3 regions of the Aurantimonas sp. NFXS3 genome follow, and region 1 is predicted to be linked to each of the others. Evidence: riboswitches for the same ligand, from Rfam matches in the RefSeq annotation. Region 1 holds a riboswitch; each other region holds the start of a gene.
The links. A riboswitch is a leader RNA that binds a small molecule or an ion and turns the genes downstream of it on or off. The one in region 1 is predicted to bind thiamine pyrophosphate.
Positions count from the first base shown of each region.

Region 2: it holds a riboswitch for thiamine pyrophosphate, as region 1 does, so the genes downstream of both, thiD (bifunctional hydroxymethylpyrimidine kinase/phosphomethylpyrimidine kinase) here and thiC (phosphomethylpyrimidine synthase ThiC) in region 1, are expected to answer to the same signal.
Region 3: it holds a riboswitch for thiamine pyrophosphate, as region 1 does, so the genes downstream of both, thiB (thiamine ABC transporter substrate binding subunit) here and thiC (phosphomethylpyrimidine synthase ThiC) in region 1, are expected to answer to the same signal.

Region 1 is NZ_JAGDDZ010000004.1:297,184-301,611, reverse strand. It holds gene J3367_RS13690 (alkaline phosphatase D family protein) at 1-1,088, shown strand, start outside; gene J3367_RS13685 (septal ring lytic transglycosylase RlpA family protein) at 1,310-1,699, shown strand; TPP riboswitch at 2,011-2,138, shown strand; gene thiC (phosphomethylpyrimidine synthase ThiC) at 2,260-4,068, shown strand; gene J3367_RS13675 (hypothetical protein) at 4,176-4,352, shown strand; gene J3367_RS13670 (polysaccharide deacetylase family protein) at 4,428-4,428, shown strand, end outside.
Region 2 is NZ_JAGDDZ010000002.1:784,295-788,722, forward strand. It holds gene glgB (1,4-alpha-glucan branching protein GlgB) at 1-1,707, shown strand, start outside; TPP riboswitch at 1,792-1,890, shown strand; gene thiD (bifunctional hydroxymethylpyrimidine kinase/phosphomethylpyrimidine kinase) at 1,934-2,746, shown strand; gene J3367_RS08905 (GGDEF domain-containing protein) at 2,760-3,947, opposite strand; gene J3367_RS08910 (transglutaminase family protein) at 4,040-4,428, opposite strand, start outside.
Region 3 is NZ_JAGDDZ010000002.1:837,245-841,672, forward strand. It holds gene J3367_RS09100 (GGDEF domain-containing protein) at 1-337, shown strand, start outside; tRNA gene J3367_RS09105 (tRNA-Arg) at 1,467-1,543, opposite strand; gene J3367_RS09110 (thiamine diphosphokinase) at 1,620-2,261, opposite strand; TPP riboswitch at 2,473-2,569, shown strand; gene thiB (thiamine ABC transporter substrate binding subunit) at 2,620-3,654, shown strand; gene thiP (thiamine/thiamine pyrophosphate ABC transporter permease) at 3,685-4,428, shown strand, end outside.

The DNA of each region.
Region 1 (4,428 bases):
GGACCCGGCTCACCGCCGAGCACGACCGCGCTCCGTTCTCCCTGATGCTGCAGGGCGGCGACCAGCTCTATGCCGACGACGTCCTCGCCTGTCATCCGGATGTACAGCGCTGGACCAGCCTGAAGCCCGACGAGCGCGGGACCGTACCGCTGACCGAGGAGGCCCGCGCGGCGATCCGGCGCTTCTATTTCGAGCGCTATCTGATCAGCTTCGCCCGGCCCGCCATGGGGGCGATGTCGGCCCATGTGCCGTCCGTGTCGATGTGGGACGACCACGACATCATCGACGGCTGGGGCAGCCATCCGGCGGCGCTCCTGGACAGTCCCGTCGGGCGCGGCCTGTTCGAGGCGGCGCGCGAGATGTTCCTGATCTTCCAGCTGGCGGCGGATGAGGCCGACCTGCCGGCGATCGCGCTGGACCGGCAGGCGCGCAGCCTGGGCGTCGCGGTGCGCTATCCGGGCCTGACGATCCTCGCGCCGGACCTGCGCAGTGAACGCCGCCCCGACCGGGTGATGGGGCCGGTCGGATGGAAGAGCTTCGAAACGGCCTTGGAGACGACGCCGGAGCCGGACCGGATCGTGCTGATGTCCAGCGTGCCGGTGCTCGGGCCGCGGCTGAGCTGGGCCGAGCTCGTCGCCGGCATCGTACCGCGGGTCGCCAAGCTGTCCGACGATCTGCGCGACCAGTGGCAGAGCCGGGCGCATCGGCGCGAATGGATCCGCTGCCTGCAATGCCTGGCCGATCGCGCCGAGCGGGCCGTCGGCGGGCTCGTGGTCGTCTCCGGCGAAATCCATCTGGCGACGCGCGGCGAGATGCGGCTTCTGAACGGGAGTGTGATGCACCAGCTCGTCGCGTCCGGCATTTCCCACCCCGCGCCCGGGCCGGCCTATCCGTTTGCGCTCGGCCTTCTCGCCCGTGTCGGCGAGAGCCCACTGCGCGGCCGGAAGATCCGCTTGCGGCCGCTGCCGTCGCGCCGCGCGACCTATACGAGCGAGCGCAACTACCTCGTCCTGTCGCAGGACGGCATGGACTGGCAGGCCGAATGGGAACTCGAAGACAGCGGCCGGACCCCGAAGCTGGCGGTCTGACCGGTTAAGGCGTCACCGGCGCGAATGCGACATGGCTGTCGCATTCAGTACAGGGCTCGGACGGAAATTCTTCGTTTGGGCTCAGGACGATACGCCAGGGCCCGAAAAGTTCCGCTGTCGTAGAAAGACCCTATTGCTGCCAGAGTCCGTCCTTTTTCTCGTCACAGGAATTGACGAAGGAGGCGGCGTCGCAAACGTCGCATCTCAAGGACATGCCAAGAATGAAGTTTCTGCCGAAGGCCGCTCTCGCGGCTGCGCTTTTCGCCGGAACGATGGTCGGTTCGTACTCCGTCGCAATCACTCCGGTCGTAGCCGAAACGAAGTCCGCGGCCTCGGGTTCCGCCTCTTATTACGGAAAGCGCTTTCATGGTCGCCGCACGGCGAACGGCGAAAGCTTCAACATGAACTCCATGACGGCGGCTCACAAGACGCTGCCCTTCGGCACCAAGGTGCGCGTCACCAACCGTCGCAACGGCAAGTCCGTCGTCGTGCGCATCAACGACCGCGGCCCGTATCATGGCGGCCGGATCATCGACCTGTCGCGCGCCGCGGCCTCGAAGATCGGCATGATCCATTCGGGCACCGCCAAGGTCAGCCTCGACATCCTCTAGGGTCTCGGCTTTGCCGACCGCATGACGGGGCGCTGGCCGCCCGCATGTGACACCATCTCGTCCGACGGCGCCGCTTGCGCCGCGGACCGCCCGCGACACGCATCGCGGGTCTGGCTCGGGCTTTGCCCCTGACCGCCTCCCGGTCGTCCCGGCCCGCGGCGCATCGCCTGCGTCGCCGCCGCGATGTCCCGATCGGCCGCTGCCGGTCCTGCTTCCTGTCTTCCCGTTCCCTGCCTCTTCCTGTGACGTGCCGATCTTCGGTAACGACCGCTGCAACCGCTGTTGACACCCCCACGGGGACTGCTACCGTCCGCTCGTCCAAGGGGAGTTCCGGCAAGGAACTGAGAGGCCGACGGCCGCCGATCATCGGCGAAGCGCGCGGCGACCCTACGAACCTGATCCAGTTCATACTGGCGTAGGGATGGGAAAGCCGCCGACCTCTCCGGCCCGCAATGCGGGCCATGCCCTCAACGACAGGGGCGATCCGACAGGCCGACGAGAGTTTTCGATCACCGAAAGCAGAACTGGATCTCCGACGCGAGCGCGACTGGAGAACCAAGATGAATGCCGTGACACCCACCGTCACCGCCGGCCCGCTGCCGGCATCCCGCAAGATCTACCTGGCCGGAACGGCCTTTCCCGACATCCGCGTGCCGATGCGCGCAATCACCGTGCATCCGACCGCGGGCGAGCCCGACGTCATCGTCTACGATCCGTCCGGCCCCTATACCGACAGCCAGGTCGAGACCGACATTGCCAAGGGACTGCCGCGCATCCGCGAGAGCTGGATCGCGGCCCGCGGCGACACCGAATTCTACGAGGGCCGCGCGGTGCAGCCCGAGGACAACGGCAATCTGCCGGCCGAGAAGCTGACGCCGGAATTTCCGGTTCGCAACGCACCGCGCCGGGCGACGGGCGGGCGCGCCGTGACCCAGTACGAATATGCCCGCGCCGGCATCGTCACCGCCGAGATGGAGTTCGTCGCGATCCGCGAGAATCTCGGCCGGGCCGAGGCAAAGCGGGCCCTGGAGCGCGACGGCGAGCCGTATTCGGCGGCGATCCCGGATTTCATTACCCCGGAATGGGTGCGCGACGAGGTCGCCTCCGGCCGCGCCATCATCCCGGCCAACATCAACCATCCGGAAGTCGAGCCGATGGCGATCGGCCGCAACTTCCTGGTCAAGATCAACGCCAATATCGGCAATTCCGCCGTCACCTCCTCGATGGCCGAGGAGGTGGAGAAGATGGTCTGGGCGATCCGCTGGGGCGCCGACACGGTGATGGACCTGTCCACCGGCCGCAACATCCACAACATCCGCGACTGGATCATCCGCAACGCGCCGGTGCCGATCGGCACGGTGCCGATCTACCAGGCGCTGGAAAAGGTGAACGGCATCGCCGAGGACCTCACCTGGGAGGTCTTCCGCGACACGCTGATCGAGCAGGCCGAGCAGGGCGTCGACTATTTTACCATCCATGCCGGGGTGCGGCTGTCCCATATTCCGCTGACGGTGGACCGCACGACGGGCATCGTGTCGCGCGGCGGCTCGATCATGGCGAAGTGGTGCCTGCATCACCACCGAGAGAGCTTTCTCTACGAGCATTTCGAGGAGATCGCCGATATCTGCCGGGCCTATGACGTGTCCTTCTCCATGGGGGACGGCCTGCGCCCCGGCTCGATCGCCGATGCCAACGACGCGGCACAGTTCGCCGAGCTCGACACGCTGGGCAAGCTCACGAAGATCGCCTGGGCCAAGGGCTGCCAGGTGATGATCGAGGGGCCGGGCCATGTGCCGATGCACAAGGTGAAGGAGAATGTCGATCGCCAGATGCGGGTCTGCGGCGAAGCGCCGTTCTACACGCTCGGACCCTTGGTCACCGATATCGCGCCGGGCTACGACCACATCACCTCGGGCATCGGCGCGGCGATGATCGGCTGGTTCGGCACGGCGATGCTCTGCTACGTCACGCCGAAAGAGCATCTGGGCCTGCCGGACCGCGACGACGTGAAGGTCGGCGTCGTCACCTACAAGATCGCGGCCCATGCCGCAGATCTCGCCAAGGGCCACCCGGCTGCGCAGCTGCGCGACGACGCGCTGAGCCGGGCGCGCTTCGAGTTTCGCTGGGAGGACCAGTTCAACCTCTCCCTCGACCCGGAGACGGCGCGCTCCTTCCACGACCAGACGCTGCCCAAGGAGGCGCACAAGGTGGCGCATTTCTGCTCCATGTGCGGCCCGAAATTCTGCTCCATGAAGATCTCCCACGACATCCGCGCCGAGGCGCAGAAGGAGGGCATGGAGAAGATGGCGCAGAAATATCGCGAGGGCGGCGATCTCTACATGCCTGCCGGCGACGTGCCGGCCGAGTAGGGCGCAGCGAAGCGGAGGCGGCGGTGTGCTGCCGCCTCCCGTGTCCCCAGTGGAACGGGGCGGGCACGCTGGTGGTTAGGCGTTCGACTGCATCAGGAGAACGCACGATGGCCGATCCGAAGGCCCCCAGACACGACCAAAAGCCCGCCGATGGCGGCGTCCTCGACAATGCGCTGCAGCGCACCGACAATTCCTTTGCCGGCAAAGAGCCCGACGAGCGGCTGATCGGCACCGATGTTCCGGACGACGAACAGGACGCCGAGGAAGACGAAGAAAGAGACTGACCGTCTCTTGCTCTGGCCGATCGGTCGCGCCGCGCAGCAATTGCCCGGACGCCCGATCGCCGCTAAAGCCGCGCCA
Region 2 (4,428 bases), on a different contig from region 1:
CGCCGCCATGTCATGCGCAAGCGCCACGAGTGCGGCGTGTGGGAATTGTTCATCCCCGCCGTCGGGCGCGGCGAGGTCTACAAATACGAGATCATCGGCGCCGACGGAAACCTTTTGCCGCTGAAGACCGATCCGGTCGGCTTCCTTCAGGAGATGGCGCCGTCGACCGGCTCCATCGTCGACGGTCTCGTCGAGCACGAATGGAAGGACGACGAGTTCCAGGCCCATGCGGCCGACTGGCAGGATCGCGAGAAGCCAATCTCGATCTACGAGGTGCATCTGGGGTCCTGGCGGCGGGGTCCCGACAACGCCTATCTCGACTATGACGAACTGGCCGCCGAGCTCGTACCCTATGTGCGCGACATGGGCTTCACCCATGTCGAGTTGCTGCCGGTTTCCGAGCATCCCTTCTACGGGTCCTGGGGCTACCAGCCGATCGGCCTCTACGCGCCGACCTCGCGCTTCGGATCGCCCGCGGGCTTCGCACGCCTCGTCGATGCGCTGCATCAGGCCGGCATCGGGGTGCTCCTCGACTGGGTTCCGGGGCATTTCCCGACAGACACCCATGGCCTCGGCCAGTTCGACGGCACCGCGCTGTACGAGCATCCCGATCCGCGTCGCGGCTTCCACAAGGACTGGAACACGCTGATCTACGATTACGGCCGGCCGGAAGTGGAGAACTTCCTGGTCGCCAACGGCCTCTACTGGCTCGACCGCTTCCACATTGACGGCCTGCGCGTCGATGCGGTCGCCTCGATGCTGTATCTCGACTATTCGCGCGAGCACGGCGAATGGGAGCCCAACATCCATGGCGGGCGCGAGAATCTCGAGGCCATGGCGTTCCTCAAGGACACCAACGAGCGGGTCGGCGAGTACTATCCCAAGGCGACCACCCATGCCGAGGAATCGACCGCCTTCCCGGACGTGTCACGCCCGACCTTCGCCGGCGGCCTCGGCTTCCACTTCAAGTGGAACATGGGCTGGATGCACGACACCCTGCATTACATGCAGGAAGACCCGATCAACCGGCGCTACCACCACCACCACATGACCTTCGGCATGGTCTACGCCTATTCGGAGAACTTCGTCCTGCCGCTGAGCCATGACGAGGTGGTCTACGGAAAGGGCTCGCTGCTCGGCAAGATGCCGGGCGACGAGTGGCAGAAATTCGCCAATCTGCGCGCCTATTTCGGCTTCATGTGGACCCATCCCGGCAAGAAGCTGATCTTCATGGGCGGCGAGTTCGGCCAGGTCGGCGAGTGGAACCACGACCGCTCCCTCGACTGGCATCTCCTGGAGCAGCCCGGTCACGAGGGCATGCGCCGCCTCGTGCGCGATCTCAACACCATGTATCGCGAGATCCCGGCGCTCTACGAACTCGACTGCGATCCGGCCGGCTTCGAATGGGTCGACACGTCGAATGTCGAGCAGAGCGTCATCGCTTTCATGCGCAAGGACCGCGCGGGCAACCCGGTGCTGATCGTGTCGAACTTCACGCCGGTGCCGCGCCATGAATACCGCATCGGCGTGCCGCTGCCCGGCCGCTGGGTCGAGCGCCTGAACACCGATTCGGAGATCTACGGCGGCTCCAATGTCGGCAATATGGGCGGCAAGGACGCCGAGGAGGTGTCGGTGCACGGCCGGCCCTACTCGATTCCCCTGTCGCTGCCGCCGCTCGGCACCATCGTCCTCGTGCAGGAAGGCTGAGCCGCCGGAAGGCTGGACGGCGGCCGGTCGCCGCCGTCCCGTCGCGGACGCTGCTGACATGAGGGCGGCGACCGCGTAGAACCGAATGCGTGACGGGGGCGCCCGCCGGAAACGGCGGGCTGAGATGCACCCTTCGAACCTGACCCGGATAATGCCGGCGGAGGGAGTCGCGGCGGGGTCTCTCACATGCTCCGTCGGGCCCGTCGTCGGCCAGGAGCCGACCGCGATGCCAAGCCAGTCCACCATCCGCAATGTTCTCTCGATCGCCGGCTCGGACCCCTCCGGCGGGGCCGGCATCCAGGCCGATCTGAAGACCTTCGCGGCGAACGGCGTCTACGGCATGGCCGTGATCACCGCGCTGACCGCCCAGAACACGCGGGGCGTCAGCGGCGTCGAACTGGTCTCGCCCGACTTCGTCACCCGCCAGATCGATGCGGTCTTCGCCGATATCCGCGTCGATGCGGTGAAGATCGGCATGATCGCCACGGCCGAAATCGCCCATGCTGTCGCCGATGCGCTGAAGCGGCACCAGGCGCGGAACGTCGTTCTCGACCCGGTCATGGTCGCGAAGGGCGGCGATCGCCTGCTGGCCGAGGAGGCCGTGGCGGCATTACGCAGCGAACTCGTACCCCTTGCCGACATGATCACGCCGAACCTGCCGGAAGCCGCCGTGCTGCTCGATGTTGCGGAAGCCACCGACCGGGACGAAATGGAGGCGACCGCGACCCGCCTGCAGGCGCTGGGCTGCGGCTCGGCGCTGTTGAAGGGCGGCCATCTGAGCGGCGACGACAGCCCGGATCTGCTGGTGACGGCAACGCAGCGCGAATGGTTCGAGGGCGTGCGCCTCCAAACCCGCAACACCCATGGCACCGGCTGCACCCTGTCCTCGGCGCTGGCGGCGCAGCTCGCGCTGACCGGCGACGCGTTCGCGGCGGTGAGGGTCGCCAAGGCCTATGTCGCGGGCGCCATCGGCGCGGCGGACCGGCTGGGCGTCGGATCGGGGCACGGTCCGACGCACCATTTCCACCGTCACTGGTAGCCGGGCGCTTGGCTCAGGTGGCCTGCAGCAGGGCGTCGTCCGCGGGCGGTCCATCCACCGGGGCGTCTACCACGACGGCCTCGACGCGGTCGCGGCCCATGGATTTCGCCCGGTAGAGCGCCTGGTCGGCGGCAGTGAGCAGGCCGTTCAGGTCGCGGTTCGCCTCGTTGGTGGCCACGCCGGCACTGACGGTGGCCGCGATCGACCGGCCGCCGACCGTGCGGGCCTGGTTGGCAAATCCGCGCACGATCGCCCTTGCGATGACCGCCGGCTCGTGCTTGTCGCGTCGCCGGACGAGGGCGGCGAACTCCTCGCCCCCGAGACGGGCGAAGACGTCGGTCGGACGCAGATGGTCGGCGGTGCTGTCGACGAACAGCTTGATGACCTCGTCGCCGCAGCCGTGCCCGTGATCGTCGTTGATCTTCTTGAAGCGGTCGAGATCGAACAGCAGCAGGGCGACGTCGCCGGCATCGGCGTCGTTGAGAAGCGCGGTCGCCTTGGTCGTGAAGGCCCGGCGGTTGTCGATGCCGGTCAGGAAGTCGGTTTCCGACAGGCGGCGAAGAGACTGCTCATGCCGCCCGCGCACCATGGCAATGACGAGATAGGTGCTCACGCCGATCATCAGGATGGCCTGGGTCATCACCAGCGTGAACAGGAAGCCGGTCATCAATTGCTGGTCAGCTATGGCGGCTGGCAGGCCAACCAGCACCACGCGCAGGGCGCAGAACAGACCATGGGCACCGAAGGCCGCGCTGAGGATCAGCGCCGGCCCGCTGCGGGCCGTCGGGTTGAGCAGGGTCAGCGCGATGGCCAGCGAATAGAAGGCGGCGATGGTCGAGATCACGGCGACCCGGGCCTCGATGCTCTCTGCCGCCGGGGACAGCCCGTAGAACAGCAGCCAGACGACCGGCCCGGCATACCACCAGAGGCTGGTTTTCACATCGCAGAACCGGGCGAAGCCGACATAGAGCAGCGCATAGCCTGCGAGCAGCAGCGCATTGGCCCCGCCGATGGCCACCGCATAGAATTCGAACACCCGCAGCGGCGCCGTGGCCGCAGCCAGCGCGATCAGGCCCATGCCGGCGCTCCAGTACAGCAGCGCCGTCTCGCGCAGATTCCGCCACTCGACCAGATGGCAGAGGCTGGCGCTGAGACAGAGCGCGCTCAGGACAAGGAGCATCGTGGGGGTATGGATCTGCATGTGCCCGCGAAAAACGAAGATGACGTAGGGATACTAGCGCGAAAGATGTCGACGCTTCGTTACGACTTGCAACGATGAGTCCGCAATAAGTCTCAGTCGCTCGCGGCGGTGGCGCCTTCCAGCGGGACCACGTCGACGGCATGCGAGGTCTGCTGGTGGCCCGCGGTCACAACGACACCCGCGATTGGGGCGACATCGTCATAGTCACGGCCCATGGCCACGATGATGTGGCCCCGTTCCACCGCGACGCCGTTGGTCGGGTCGAACCCGACCCAGCCGGCATCCGGGCCGAGCCACGCGGCGGCCCAGGCATGCATGGAATCGGCGCCTTCGAGGCGCGGCTGCCCCGGCGGCGGCTCGGTGCGCAGGAAGCCGCTGACATAGGCCGCGGGAATGCCGGCGCCGCGCAGGCCCGCCACCATCACATGAGCAAAGTCCTGGCAGACGCCGCGGCGGCGCGCAAAGGCTTCGGCGATGCCGG
Region 3 (4,428 bases), on a different contig from region 1:
CGATGTCGGGGACACGATCCTCTTGAAGGTGGCGGATGTGGTCCGGGCCAATGTCCGCAAATCCGATGCGGTTGCCCGCTTCGGCGGCGAGGAGATCGTTGTGGCGATGGCGGATGCCACCCCGGCAGCGGCCCTGCAGACCGCCGAACGGATCCGGCTTTCCGTGGACGACAAGGTCTTCCATGGCGACCAGGAGAACGGCAACGTGACCGTCAGTGTCGGCGTCGCCACGCAGGAGGGGGAAGACCTGTCCTTCAAGCGCCTCTTCAAGGCCGCCGACGAAGCGCTCTTCCTCGCCAAGGACCGCGGCCGCAACCGCGTGGAAGTCGCGATATAAGGAAAGCCGGCGGCGGGCAGAGGGAGTGTACCAGTTCCGACACCGGCGACGGGGTGGCATGAGGATGCGGCACAGGTTTGACCAGTGCGTCCGGTCGGGTCCGCCACCAACTCGCCGAGGTCTTCTGAAGAGATTAGAAAAGTAAACCGATTAATGACGATAACGCGCTCCAGACCGCCCAGAGCATAACGCCGGTCGTGAGTACCAGTAACGTCGTTGCGAGCAAGCAGCCTTTCAGGAAGTCGTAATCCCAGGTGACGCTCACAATATCATGCGGCCGCCGGGCAGTCCTCTCCGCCGGGCGTTGGAGCGCCTTCTGCGTTGCTGACGAATTCTCAACATTGGTTTTGGCCGACATGAGGATGCGAGAACGATTCTGGACCCCTCGCTGTATTAGCGTCGGAGCAGACGTGGCCGTTAGCGGGCGAAGATCAAAAGGCGAGCGGCGCAGGTCGATACTAATGGGGATCCAGTGATGCCACGCAAAGATCCGTCTCATGAAGTCCATGAATGTATGCATGTATTTTGGATTGGTTCTTTCTGGCTCATCCATCCTGAGTGGATGACCTCACTGTTTGGACTGGTCCTTGATCTACGACGCAGGCGGATGGACCACATAAGGAGAGAGCGTCAATTCCAGGGACGGATGCTTCCGGCGAACTCCGGCTGTAAGCAACACGATTGTTGGCCGCGACCTAGTGCTCTCCACTCCGCCGATACCCCGAGACAATTATGGTGCAACATCACCGGTTGGCCTGCATCTCACGTCATAGACAGATTCGCGTTGTATTTCTGAGGGCACACATCCCATCCCCTCACTGCAGATGCAAGTGGCCTTGTTTGGATAGAGTGTTAGATGACCCCTGCTTACTAAAATACTTAACGGTCACGGGGAGTTCACGGTGAACCGGTGCGTTGAAGGCGCGCTGGCGGGGCGTTGCATCGTGCCGAAGTGTACGAGGGCCAGCGTCAGCACTAGCAATCGAAGCAACGCTTCGGGAGAATCGGCACATTAACAGACTGGGATCAGCGGCTGCTCAACGCGATGTATTCGGTTGTCGCTTGTATATCCCCGTGCATGGGTACGCGGCGAGGAGCCGCGTGGCCCTGCCGCAGGGCGCAAAGCAATTGGTGATCCCGACTGGATTCGAACCAGTGACCCTCAGATTAGGAATCTGATGCTCTATCCTGCTGAGCTACGGGACCGACCGCGCGCAACCTAGTCGAAGGCGCAGGGTTCGCCAAGTCTGCTCGCGAAGCTCTTGTGCGGCGATATTGCGGATCAGCGGACCTTGGGATCGGCCTGGGCGACGAGCAGCGCCGTGCCTTGGCGGATCGTCACGGCGATCGGCCCCAGCGCTTCGTTCGACTGGGTGAGGATCGAGTGGAATGGCAGGTCGACACCGTCGAGCGGCCATTTCGCGCCGGAGATCGTCAGCCCCGAAAGATCCGAGAATTTCAGGATCGAGAACTGCGTGCCGGGCGCAAGATCGAAGGCGCGGCGGTCCGGTCCCAGTGGCCAGGCGCGTTCGATACCGTCGAACAACTCCACGTCGATGCCGCGGGCGGCATAGCGCAGGGCCAGGATCAGATGTGCAAAGGCGTGGTCGCTGCGCGGGCCGCCGAGCGCGCCGACCAGAAGCAGGCCGGTCGCGCCACGCGTCAGCGCCGCCTCGATGGCGATCTCGCCGTCGGTCATCGCCTTGTCGCGGGGATAGGGTTCGCGGGGCAGGCTGGTCAGTTCGATCGCCGGTCGCGGCGGGCTGGAATCGAAATCGCCGACCCAGAGTTCCGGCGTAACCTGCAGTTCCGCAGCATGGCGCAGGCCATCATCCGCGGCGATGACCCGCGTGCCCTCCACCGCATTGATCAGCGCAGGGGTCGGGGCGATATGGCCGGCAAGGAGAATGGAAAAGCGCGACATCGCGGCTCGCCTACAGCATCGGGCCGCAAACGCCAATCGGCTGCTTCGACCTCGTAAGGAGATTGCCGGCCAGGGCATCGTCTGCTCGCAACGTCGGCGCGCAGCCTGGCAGTCTGACGCGAGAGCTCGGCACCGGGGCAGGGCAGAGCTGTCCCTTGGCTCAGGGGCGCGGCCGCCCTTGCCGGCAAGCGGCGTGGCCTCTAAGTCTTCCCATGCTCACACGGGGTGCCTTCGGGCTGAGAGGCGCATGCCGACCCGTCGAACCTGATCCGGCTCATACCGGCGGAGGGATGCGGGCGTCGGCGGGTGTCTCGCGGATGCTTTCGTTTCGAAAGCCGCCGTCTCGAAAGGCACCATCATGGCCCGACCCGTCTTCCTCCTGCCGCTGTCCGTTCGCCATCTCGGCGTTTGCGCCGCCGCCCTTCTGGCCGGCGTGACCGGAGCGGTCGCCCAGGCCGACAAGCCGGTGCTCACCGTCTACACCTATGAGAGCTTCACGCCCGAATGGGGGCCGGGCCCGAAGATCGAGGCGGGTTTTGAAGTGGTGTGCGCCTGCGATCTGCAGTTCGTTGGGCTCGAGGACGGCGTCGCGATCCTCAATCGTCTCAAGCTCGAAGGCCCCTCGACCGAAGCCGATGTCGTCCTCGGCCTGACCACCGATCTCATCCCCGAGGCCAAGGCGACCGGCATGTTCGCGCCGAGCGGGGCGGATCTCTCGGGTCTCGACGTGCCGACCGGCTTCTCGGACGACATCTTCGTCCCTTACGACTATTCCTATCTCGCCTTCGTCTACGACAGCGAAGCGATCGCCGAACCACCGGCGAGCCTCGACGATCTGGTCAATGGCGATCCCGAGGTGAAGATCGCCATCGAGGACGCGCGGACCTCGACGCCCGGCCTCGGCATGATGCTGTGGATGAAGAAGATCTATGGCGACGAGGCCGCCGCCAAATGGGCGCAGCTGTCGAAGCGCATCCTGACCGTGACGCCCGGCTGGAGCGAGGCCTATGGCCTGTTCACTAGCGGCGAGGTGCCGATGGTTCTCAGCTACACGACATCGCCCGCCTACCACATGATCGAGGAAGACACCGACCGCTATCAGGCCGCGGCCTTCGCGGAGGGCCACTACCTGCAGATCGAGGTGGCGGCGATGCTGAAGACGACCGAAACCGCCGAACTGGCGACCCGCTTCCTCGACTACATGCTGACCGCCGAGGTGCAGTCGCTGATCCCCACCACCAACTGGACGTTGCCGGTCGCGGACGGCATCGATCTGCCTGAAGCGTTTGGCCGCCTGGTGCAGGTGGAGACGCCGCTGATGATCGATCCGGAAACCGTGGCGGCGAACCGCAAGGCATGGACGCAGGAATGGCTCGAAGCGATCGGCCGCTGACGATCGAGCGCGCGTCCCGGTGAGGCGTTCATGACCGGTGCTGCGGATCGTGCCTGGCGGATCGGCCTCGGCCTCGGCGCTGCCGGTATCCTCGTCGGCTTCCTCGCCGGTGCCTTCGTCGTGCTTCTCTTTGCGACCGGCGCCGTACCCGATTTTCGGGCGGTGGCCGGCGATCGCTATCTCCTCGGCGTCGTCCTGTTCACCCTCGAGCAGGCGGTGCTGTCGACCCTCCTGTCGGTGGTGGGCGCCATCCCGCTGGCACTGGCCCTGCATCGTGCCCGCTTTCCCGGTCGCCGTGCGGTGCTGCGCCTGTTTCTCCTGCCGCAGGTGCTGCCCGTGCTGGTCGGCGCGCTGGCGATCCTCACCATCTGGGGCCGCAACGGTCTCGTCTCCGATGCTTTCGCGGCGATCGGACTGGCGCGGCTCGACATCTATGGTCTCTCCGGCATCCTGATCGCCCATGTCTTCTTCAACCTGCCGCTGGCCGCCCGGCTGATGCTGGCCGGGCTCGATCGCGTGCCGGCCGAAAGCTGGAAGCTCGCCGGGCAATTGTCGCTGAGCCCGCTGGCCACGTTCCGGCTTGTCGAATGGCCGGCCCTGCGCGGTGCACTGCCGGCGGCCGCAAGCCTGATCTTCATGCTCTGCGTCACCAGCTTCACTCTGGTTCTGGTGCTGGGGGGCGGGCCCGGCGCCACGACGCTGGAAGTCGCGATCTACCAGTCGCTGCGCTACGACTTCGATCCCGGCCGTGCGATCACGCTGTCGCTCGTCCAG